Regions from separate parts of the Streptomyces sp. NPDC049627 genome, predicted to be linked through region 3. Evidence: riboswitches for the same ligand, from Rfam matches in the RefSeq annotation. Region 3 holds a riboswitch; each other region holds the start of a gene.
What was found. Region 3 has a riboswitch for thiamine pyrophosphate ahead of ACIBU0_RS27075 (thiamine ABC transporter substrate binding subunit). Riboswitches for the same ligand answer to the same signal wherever they lie in the genome.
Positions count from the first base shown of each region.

Region 1: another riboswitch for thiamine pyrophosphate. It lies ahead of thiO (glycine oxidase ThiO); the one in region 3 lies ahead of ACIBU0_RS27075 (thiamine ABC transporter substrate binding subunit).
Region 2: another riboswitch for thiamine pyrophosphate. It lies ahead of thiC (phosphomethylpyrimidine synthase ThiC); the one in region 3 lies ahead of ACIBU0_RS27075 (thiamine ABC transporter substrate binding subunit).

Region 1 is NZ_JBITLW010000008.1:456,224-459,491, reverse strand. Features, by position in the region: gene thiS (sulfur carrier protein ThiS) at 1-79, opposite strand, end outside; gene thiO (glycine oxidase ThiO) at 76-1,242, opposite strand; TPP riboswitch at 1,240-1,351, opposite strand; gene ACIBU0_RS24160 (hypothetical protein) at 1,404-1,754, shown strand; gene ACIBU0_RS24155 (NAD(P)/FAD-dependent oxidoreductase) at 1,787-3,016, shown strand; gene ACIBU0_RS24150 (Rv2175c family DNA-binding protein) at 3,094-3,268, shown strand, end outside.
Region 2 is NZ_JBITLW010000002.1:252,549-255,816, reverse strand. Features, by position in the region: gene ACIBU0_RS06115 (YibE/F family protein) at 1-996, opposite strand, end outside; TPP riboswitch at 1,179-1,368, shown strand; gene thiC (phosphomethylpyrimidine synthase ThiC) at 1,361-3,145, shown strand.
Region 3 is NZ_JBITLW010000010.1:152,535-155,802, forward strand. Features, by position in the region: gene ACIBU0_RS27070 (ABC transporter permease) at 1-1,110, opposite strand, end outside; gene ACIBU0_RS27075 (thiamine ABC transporter substrate binding subunit) at 1,086-2,171, opposite strand; TPP riboswitch at 2,251-2,356, opposite strand; gene rlmN (23S rRNA (adenine(2503)-C(2))-methyltransferase RlmN) at 2,398-3,268, opposite strand, start outside.

The DNA of each region.
Region 1 (3,268 bases), on a different contig from region 3:
TCACGAGCGTGTCCAGAGCCGTGCCCGGCTCGATCTGCCGACGCTCGCCGTTGACCGAGATGGTGACCGGGATGCTCATGCGGGCTGCTCCGTGAGTGCGGCGGCGCTGAATCGCCTCGGCGTGAACGGCCGGGCCTCCTCGGGGAGTTCACCGGTGGTCAGGACGTGCGCCATGGCGTCTCCGGTGACCGGCGTCAGCAGCACGCCGTTGCGGTAGTGCCCGGTGGCCAGCAACAGCCCCTCCAGCTCGGTCGGGCCGAGCAGCGGCGCGTTGTCCGGGGAGCCCGGGCGCAGGCCGGCACGCGTCTCGGTGAGCGGCAGTTCCGTGATGCCGGGCACCAACTCGTGGGCGTCGCGCAGCAGCTCGTACACCCCGCCCGCGGTCACCGTCGTGTCCCAGCCCAGCTCCTCGCTCGTCGCCCCGACGACCAGCTCCCCGCTCTCGCGCGGCACCAGATACACCTGGCTGCCGCGCACCACGGCCCGCACGGTCCGGCTCAGGAACGGCGCGTACCGCTTCGGCACGGTCAGCCGCAGCACCTGCCCCTTCACGGGGCGGACCGGCGGCAGGACGTCGTCCGGAAGCCCGGGCAGCCGCCCGCTGAGGCTGCCGGCCGCGAGGACCACCTGGCCCGCGCCCAGCTCGGTGCCGTCCGTCGTGGTGACACCAGCGGCCCGCTCCCGTACGACGGTGCAGCGCTCCGCCCACGCCCGGTGGAAGACCACGCCGGCCCGCTCGCACGCGGCCACCAGCGCCCCGGCCAGCCGCCGCGGATCGATCTGGTGGTCGCCGTCCACCCGCAGCCCGCCGCGCACCCCCGGCGCGAGCATCGGTTCCAGGCGTCGGCAGTCCCGCCCCGACAGCCACTCGGAGTCCAGCCCGGACTGTCGTTGCAGGGCATGCAGTTCGCGCAGGTGGGCGCGGTCGTCGGCGTCCAGTGCGACGGCGAGCGTGCCGCACTGGCGGTAGCCGAGGTCATGGCCGGTGGCGTCGGTGAGCTCTGCCGCGAAGTCCGGATAACGGCGGGCCGAGGCGAGATTCAGGCCCAGCAGGGTCTGCTCGCCGTAGTGCAGTTCCGTGACGGCGGCCAGCATCCCGGCCGCCACCTGGGCGGCGCCACCGCCCGGCTCGGGGTCCACGACGGCCGTCGTGAACCCGCGCTGTGCGGCCCGCCACGCCGTGACCAGGCCGATGATTCCGCCCCCGATGACAAGGACGTCTGACGTTCGCGTACGCGACATGGGCGTCCAGCCCCTCCCTTCGCCGGCATGACCCGGATCAGGTTCGTACGGTCGGAGGCCGCCAGCCTCCCTCTCAGCCCGGTGCGTCCGGGCTCCCGCGAGTGCTTTACGTTGGCCACCCTAGCCCGCTGCCGTATGTCTCAGTAAGGGAGCCTCCGCCCGTGGCCCGCTCGCTCGACGGTCTCGTCCTCGCGCCTGTTGCCGATCAAGCCCCAGGTCAGGTGGGTACGCGCACCCGGTTCACGTACCACGAGCAGGGGGGCGAGATCTGGGCCGAGTACGCGGGTGGCGACGTCGTACGCGGACATCTCGTGGGGACCCGGAAAGGCGACCGGCTGGACTTTCGGTACGTGCAGCTCAAGCGGGACGGCGCCACGTCGTCGGGCCACTGCGTGTCGACGGTGGTCGAGCTTCCCGACGGGCGCGTGCGGCTGGAGGAGACCTGGGAGTGGGAGTCGCAGACAGGCAGCGGAACCAGTGTTGTGGAGCAGGTCACTGAGCACGCCCCCTGACTGACGATTTGTCAGTTGTCTATGGTGATCAGGTGAGCGAGCAGACGCAGCAACGGGGCACGTCACAGGCGCGGCGCGTGGTCGTCGCCGGCGCGGGCATGGCCGGCGTGCAGACGGCGGTGGCCCTGCGGGAACAGGGCTTCACCGGCACCGTCACACTGATCGGCGCCGAGCCCCACCAGCCGTACGACCGACCGCCCCTGTCCAAGGCCGTGCTGCTCGGCAAGGCCGAGGGCTCCGCCTTCGACGTCGACTTCGAGGCGCTCGGCATCGACCTCCGGCTGGGGCGCGAGGTGCTGGGCGTGCGCCCCGCCGAGCACGAACTGGACACCGAGGCCGGGCCCGTCCCGTACGACGCCCTCGTGCTCGCCACCGGCGCGGAACCGATCCGGCTGCCGGGCGCGGAGGGCGTGCCCGGTGTGCATCTGCTGCGCACCCTGGACGACGCCGAGCGGCTGCGGCCGGTGCTGGCCCGCCAGCACGACATCGTGGTCGTCGGCGCGGGCTGGATCGGCGCGGAGTTCGCCACGGCCGCGCGCGAGGCGGGCTGTGCGGTGACGGTCGTGGAGGCCGCCGACCGGCCGCTCGCGGGTGCGCTGCCCGCCGAGGTGGCGGCGCCGATGGCCGCCTGGTACGAGGACAGCGGGGCGGTGCTGCGCACCCACGCGCGCGTGGAGCGCGTCGAGCCCGGCGCGGTGATCCTCGACGACGGCTCCCGGCTGCCCGCGGGCGCCGTCGTGGTCGGCATCGGGGCACGGCCCGCCACGGCCTGGCTGGCGGGGTCGGGGGTCGAGCTGGGTACGCACGGCGAGGTCGTCGCCGACGACCACCTGCGCACCTCGGTGCCGGACGTCTACGCGGTCGGCGACTGCGCCTCCTTCCCTTCGGGAAGGTATGGGGAGCGCCTGCTGGTCCACCACTGGGACAACGCCCTCCAGGGGCCGCGTACGGTCGCCGCCAACATCCTCGGCGAGACCCCGGCGGTCTACGACCCCGTGCCGTACTTCTGGTCCGAGCAGTTCGGCCGCTTCGTCCAGTACGCCGGCCACCATGCCGCCGCCGACACGACTCTGTGGCGCGGCGACCCGTCGGGTCCTGCCTGGACGGTCTGCTGGCTGAAGGACGGCCGCCTGGTCGCCCTGCTGGCGGTGGGCCGGCCGAGGGATCTGGCCCAGGGGCGGCGGCTGATCGAGGCGGGCACGCCGATGAACCAGGAGCTGCTGGCGGACCCGGCACGCCCGATGAAGGCAGCGGTGGCGTAGCGCGTCGGGGCGACGGCTCTGCCCGGGTGGACCGGCCTGACTTCCGACTGTCAGTGGCAGATGGCAGGCTTGTTGGCGTGACCGAGATTGACGCAAAGATCGATGCTCTCGTCCCCGCCTGGCTCACCCTCCCCGACATCGCCGAAATGCTCGGCGTCGAGGTGACCCGCGTCCGGCAGCTGGTCAAGGAGGGCCAGCTCATCGCCGTACGCCGTGGTGAGAACCGCGCGCTGCACGTCCCCGCCGCCTTCA
Region 2 (3,268 bases), on a different contig from region 3:
CGAGCCCTGCAGGATCGCGGGCAGAATGAAGAAGTTGAGCACCAGGAAGCTGATGGCCAGCGAGATCAGCGCCATGACGCCTCGCATCCGCCCGACGACCACGACGGCGAGTGCGAAGATGCCGGCGAGCACGGCCAACGGCACTCGGCGGTTCACATCGGTGACCGAGTACTGCAGGTCCTTGGGCGCCGAGGGCTCGTAGGCGACCACGACCTCCTGGCCCTCGTGCAACTGCCGTGACTGGTCGGGCTGCACGATCTCCGTGAACGTACGGCCCTTGTCCTTGCCCGTGTCGACGCGGATCGTCGCCTTCTTGCAGGTGCCCTTCTCCTGCTGCACGGCTGAGGAGCCCTCGGCGGTGGAGGTGTCACCGGTCGGAGGCACTCCCGAGGCCCCGGCGGCCTTACAGCTCACCTCGACCACCTTGGTGACCGTGGCCTGCTGCGTCTGCCGGTCGAAGCCGACCCCCGTGCGCTCGTGCGGCGGGGCCCCACCCGGCCACAGCACCGCGAGCCCCACCACCACCGCCGCGGCGAACGGAATCAGGATCGCCGCGATGACCTTGCGCAGGTGCTGGGAGACGGGCGCCGCGGGACCGTGGGCGTGACTGTGGGAGTGTCCGTGCCCGCCGCCACCGGCTCCGCCGCCGCGCGAACCGCCGGATCCGGGACCGTGCCCATGGCCGCCATGGGAATCGTGCCCATGGCCACCACCGAAATCATGCCCGTGTCCGTCATCCGGGCCGGACCCCTGCTCCGCTGAGCCGCCGGAGCCGGGACCATGATCGTGCAGGCCGCCGGAACCGGGACGGTGACCGTACGGCCCGCCGGAACCGAAGCCGTGCCGGTGCCCGCCGCCGGCCTCGCTGCCGTGCTCCTGCATCCCTTCGGTCCTGGGACCGTGCTCGTGCCAGCCGCCGGATCCAGCCGAGTGCTCGTCGTGACCGCCACCGTCGGAGCCACGGCCGTATCCGCCGTCGTATCTTGCTCCGGGCATCCCTGAACCCCGGCCGTCTGCACGGCCGTTGCCGCGCCCGGGGCCGTTTCCGGGCCCGGAGCCGCGGGGCCGCTCGGGCGGTGGGTACGGAGGTTCATGCGGTGTGGTCACCGACCGATCATCGCAAGAACGACGGGGGCCCCCTGTTCACCGCGCCCGAATTGACGCTAGCGTGGTGCCACCTTTGTACACGCGGGAGCTCGGAGCACCGGGCTGAGAGGGCGCTGACCTCCGTCCCAGCGATGTTTCACATGAAACATCACCCATCGCGAGTGATGTTTCACACGAAACGTCGGCAGACGGAAACCGCTGCGTCGACCGCCGAACCTGTTACCGGGTAATGCCGGCGTAGGGAGTAGGTCTCATGACCAACAAGGACGCACGCACGCCTGCCTCCGTCCAGGACGACAAGTCCCAGGAGGCCGGGAAGTCCATCGGCTGGCACAAGGCGTACATCGAGGGCTCCCGCCCCGATCTGCGGGTGCCGGTCCGCCAGGTGCATCTCACCAACGGGCAGTCGGTCACGCTGTACGACACGTCGGGCCCGTACACCGATCCACTCGCCGATACCGACGTCCGCAGGGGACTGCCTCCGCTACGGGAGAACTGGATCATCGCCCGCGGCGACACCGAGGAGTACGCGGGTCGTCCCGTCCGTCCCGAGGATGACGGGATCAAGCACACCTCGCCACGCGGCGGCCTGCGCAACCTCGACGCGGTCTTCCCCGGACGGCCGCGGCAGCCCCGTCGCAGCCGTGACGACAAGGCGGTCACGCAGCTCGCCTACGCACGCCGGGGCGAGATCACGCCGGAGATGGAGTTCGTGGCCCTCCGCGAGAACGTTTCTCCTGAGGTGGTGCGTGAGGAGATCGCCGCAGGCCGTGCGGTGCTTCCCGCGAACGTCAACCACCCGGAGATCGAGCCGATGATCATCGGCAAGCGGTTCCTGGTGAAGGTCAACGCCAACATCGGCAACTCCGCGGTCACCTCCTCCATCGAGGAAGAGGTCGAGAAGATGACCTGGGCGACCCGCTGGGGCGCCGACACGGTCATGGACCTGTCGACCGGCCGCAACATCCACACCACCCGCGAGTGGGTGCTGCGCAACTCCCCCGTGCCCATCGGCACGGTGCCGCTCTATCAGGCGCTGGAGAAGGTCGACGGCCGCGCCGAGGAGCTGACCTGGGAGATCTACAAGGACACGGTCATCGAACAGGCCGAGCAGGGCGTGGACTACATGACGGTTCACGCCGGCGTGCGCCTGCCGTACGTCCCGCTCACCGCCAACCGCAAGACCGGCATCGTCTCGCGCGGCGGCTCGATCATGGCGGCGTGGTGCCTGGCGCACCACAAGGAGTCGTTCCTGTACGAGAACTTCGAGGAACTCTGCGAGATCCTCGCCGCGTACGACGTCACGTACTCGCTGGGCGACGGCCTCAGGCCCGGCTCGATCGCGGACGCCAACGACGAGGCGCAGTTCGCGGAGTTGAGGACGCTCGGGGAACTCAACACGATCGCCAAGCGTTTCAACGTACAGACCATGATCGAGGGCCCGGGACATGTCCCGATGCACAAGATCAAGGAGAACATCGACCTTCAGCAGGAGATCTGCGATGAAGCTCCGTTCTATACGCTCGGCCCGCTGACCACGGACGTCGCACCGGCGTACGACCACATCACCTCCGGCATCGGCGCCGCGATGATCGCCTGGTGGGGCACGGCGATGCTCTGCTACGTCACCCCCAAGGAGCACCTGGGCCTGCCCAACCGGGACGACGTCAAGACCGGCGTCATCACGTACAAGATCGCCGCCCACGCGGCCGACCTCGCCAAGGGGCACCCCGGGGCGCAGGAGTGGGACGACGCGCTGTCCGACGCCCGTTTCGAGTTCCGGTGGGAGGACCAGTTCAACCTCGCCCTCGACCCGGACACGGCACGGGAGTTCCACGACGAGACGCTGCCGGCGGAGCCCGCCAAGACGGCTCACTTCTGCTCGATGTGCGGGCCGAAGTTCTGCTCGATGAAGATCTCCCAGGACATCCGCCGCCAACACGGCGGGTCCCAGGAGGAGATCGAGGAGGGCATGGCTCAGAAGTCGAAGGAGTTCGCGGCGGCGGGCAACCGGGTGTACCTGCCGATCGCGGACTGACGTCGACGTCCTGACCCAGGGCGCCATGCCCCGGTGCCGGGCGTGCTGCCGAGATCTTCGGCTTGCGCCTCCCCGAGGAGGTCCCTCGGGGCTCCGTCGAGAAGGAGGGTTCCCCGAGAGGGG
Region 3 (3,268 bases):
GGCGATGAGGGTGGCGACGACGGCGTACTGGAGCGAATTGCCGATCGCCTCGATCGGCGGCACGAGGAAGACCCCGCCGTCGGCGCTCGTCAGCGCCCGGTAGTAGCCGAGGTCCGGCGCGTCCAGCGACCGCTGCACCAGCACGGCCAGCGGCAGCAGCAGGAGTACGACGATGACGGCCAGGACACCGGCCAGCAACGCCCACTGCCCCGCCCCGCGCGGCCGACGCGCGGTCACGGACGCGTCCACCAGGCGCAGGGCGCTCTCCCGCCGCCGTACCGTCCAGGCGTGCACGGCGAGGATCGCGCCGACGGCCACGAACTGGATGATCGTCAGGACGGCGGCCGTGGACAGGTCGAAGATCTCGGAGGTCTGGCGGTAGATCTCCACTTCGAGAGTCGAGAAGGTCGGCCCGCCGAGGATCTGGACGACGCCGAAGGAGGTGAAGGTGAACAGGAAGACCATGAGCGCGGCGGCGGCCACGGCGGGCCCGAGGGCCGGAAGGGTGACCTGGCGCCAGGCCTTCAGCGGCGACGCCCCGAGCATCCGCGCGGCTTCCTCCTGCCGCGGGTCGAGCTGGGACCAGAGCCCGCCGACCGTGCGCACGACGACGGCGTAGTTGAAGAAGACGTGCGCGAGGAGGATCGCCCACACGGTGGTGTCGAGCCGTACGCCCCACAGCTCGTCGAGGAGCCCGCCGCGGCCCACGAGCGCGAGGAACGCCGTCCCGACGACGACCGTCGGCAGCACGAAGGGGACGGTCACCACGGCCCGCAGGACCTGTTTGCCGGGGAAGTCGAAGCGGGCGAAGACATAGGCGCCCGGCAGCGCGATCAGCAGGGTCAGCGCGGTCGAGGCGAGCGCCTGCCAGGTGGTGAACCACAGGACGTGCCGGATGTCGGACTGTCCGAGCACCTCGGTGAGGCGCCCGAACTGCCAGGCGCCGTCGACCTTCAGACCGCGCGCGACGATCGCGGAGACGGGGTAGGCGAAGAAGACCGCGAAGAACGCGACGGGCACGGCGATGAGGCCGAGCCGCACCGCCGTGCCGGCCTTGAAGGCCCTCGTACGGGCCTTGCGCGGCTCTACTTCAGTACGAGCGACGTCCACGACTTGACCCAGTCGTCACGGTTGTCGGCGATCTTCGCCGGGTCCATGGTCTCGGGGTCCTCGGCCTGCGGGCCGTACTCGGTGAACTCCTCGGGCACCTGGGCGCCCTCGACCACGGGGTAGACGAACATGTTGAGCGGCATGTCCTCCTGGAAGGTCTTCGTCAGCAGGAAGTCGATGAGCGCCTTGCCGCCCTCGGCGTTCCTGGCGTTGCTCAGCAGACCCGCGTACTCGACCTGGCGGAAGCAGGTGCCGGTCGCGACGCCGGTGGGCGCGGTGGCCGGCTTCGGGTCGCCGTAGATCACCTCGGCGGGCGGTGAGGAGGCGTACGACACGACGAGCGGCCGGTCGGCCTTGGCCTTCTTGCCGCCGGCGGAACCGGAGAACTCGTCGTTGTAGGCCTGCTCCCAGCCGTCGACGACCTTGACGCCGTTGGCCTTCAGCTTCTTCCAGTAGCCCTGCCAGCCCCCATCGCCGTACTTCGCGGCGGTGCCGAGCAGGAAGCCGAGGCCGGGAGAGGAGGTGGAGGCGTTCTCGGTGACCAGGAGGTTCTTGTACTCGGGCTTGATCAGGTCGTCGAAGGAGGCGGGCGGGGTCAGCTTGTGCTCGCTGAAGTACGCCTTGTCGTAGTTGACGCAGATGTCGCCGGTGTCGATGGGCGTGACCCGGTGCTCGTCCTTGTCGGCGAGGTACTCGGGCTTGATGCTGTCGGCGCCCTTCGCCTCGTACGACTGGAACAGGTCGTTGTCGAGGGCCCGCGAGAGCAGGGTGTTGTCGACGCCGAAGAAGACGTCGCCCTGCGGGTTGTCCTTGGTCAGGATCGCCTTGTTGACGGCCTGCCCGGCGTCGCCGTTCGGCAGGACCTTGACCTGGTAGCCGGACTGCTTCTCGAAGGCGGCGAGGACGCCCTTGGAGACGGCCCATGAGTCATGGCTGACGAGCGTGATGTTCTTGCTCTTGGACTCGCCGGTGTCGCTGCCCGAGTCGGACGAACCGCACGCGGACAGCGTGACGAGGCCCAGCCCGACGGCCACGGCCGCGAACTTCTTGGTGGTGCTCACGAAATTCCTCCTGGGGTGGACCAGGAAGAGACGCGGCCCTGCCCACGAGTCCTTTCGGCTCCTGGGCAGGGCGCAACAGCTTGAGTGATGACCGAACTTCCTACCCAGAATGACCTGGGCGAGGTTCAGAGGGTCTGCGGCCGGTGCCGCACTCTCAGCGCTGTGGCGCTCCCCTGTCGGAATATGCAGATGTTCGTACGGATGTACGTGGTGGTACGCGCTCAGATTACCGCTCGGTGGCGGCGAGCTGACCGCAGGCCCCGTCGATCTCCTGGCCACGGGTGTCCCGGATCGTCACCGGTACACCATGCGCGGCGATGGCCTCGACGAACGCCTTCTCGTCCTCGGGCCGGGAGGCGGTCCACTTCGAGCCGGGCGTCGGGTTCAGCGGAATCAGGTTCACGTGCACGGGCTTGCCCTTGAGCAGCCGCCCGAGCCGGTCACCGCGCCAGGCCTGGTCGTTGATGTCCCGGATGAGGGCGTACTCGATGGACAGCCGACGGCCGCTCTTCTCGACGTACTCGAACCCGGCGTCGAGCACCTCGCGCACCTTCCACCGCGTGTTCACGGGGACGAGGGTGTCGCGCAGCTCGTCGTCGGGCGCGTGCAGCGAGATCGCGAGCCGGCACTTGAAGCCCTCGTCGGCGAACCGGTGGATGGCCGGGACGAGACCGACGGTCGAGACGGTGATCCCGCGCTGCGACAGCCCCAGCCCGTCGGGCTCGGGATCGGTGAGGCGCCGGATGGCCCCCACGACCCGGTTGTAGTTGGCGAGCGGCTCGCCCATGCCCATGAAGACGATGTTGGAGAGCCGCGCCGCCCCGCCCGGGACCTCGCCGTCGCGCAGCGCCCGCATCCCGTCCACGATCTGATGGACGATCTCGGCGGTCGACAGATTCCGGTCCAGCCCCGCCTGCCCCGTGGCGCAGAACGGGCAGTTCATCCCGCACCCCGCCTGCGAGCTGATGCACATGGTCACCCGGTCCGGGTACCGCATCAGCACCGACTCGACGAGCGTCCCGTCGAACAGCCGCCACAGCGTCTTGCGCGTGTCGCCCTGGTCGGTCGACAGATGCCGTACGACGGTCATGAGCTCC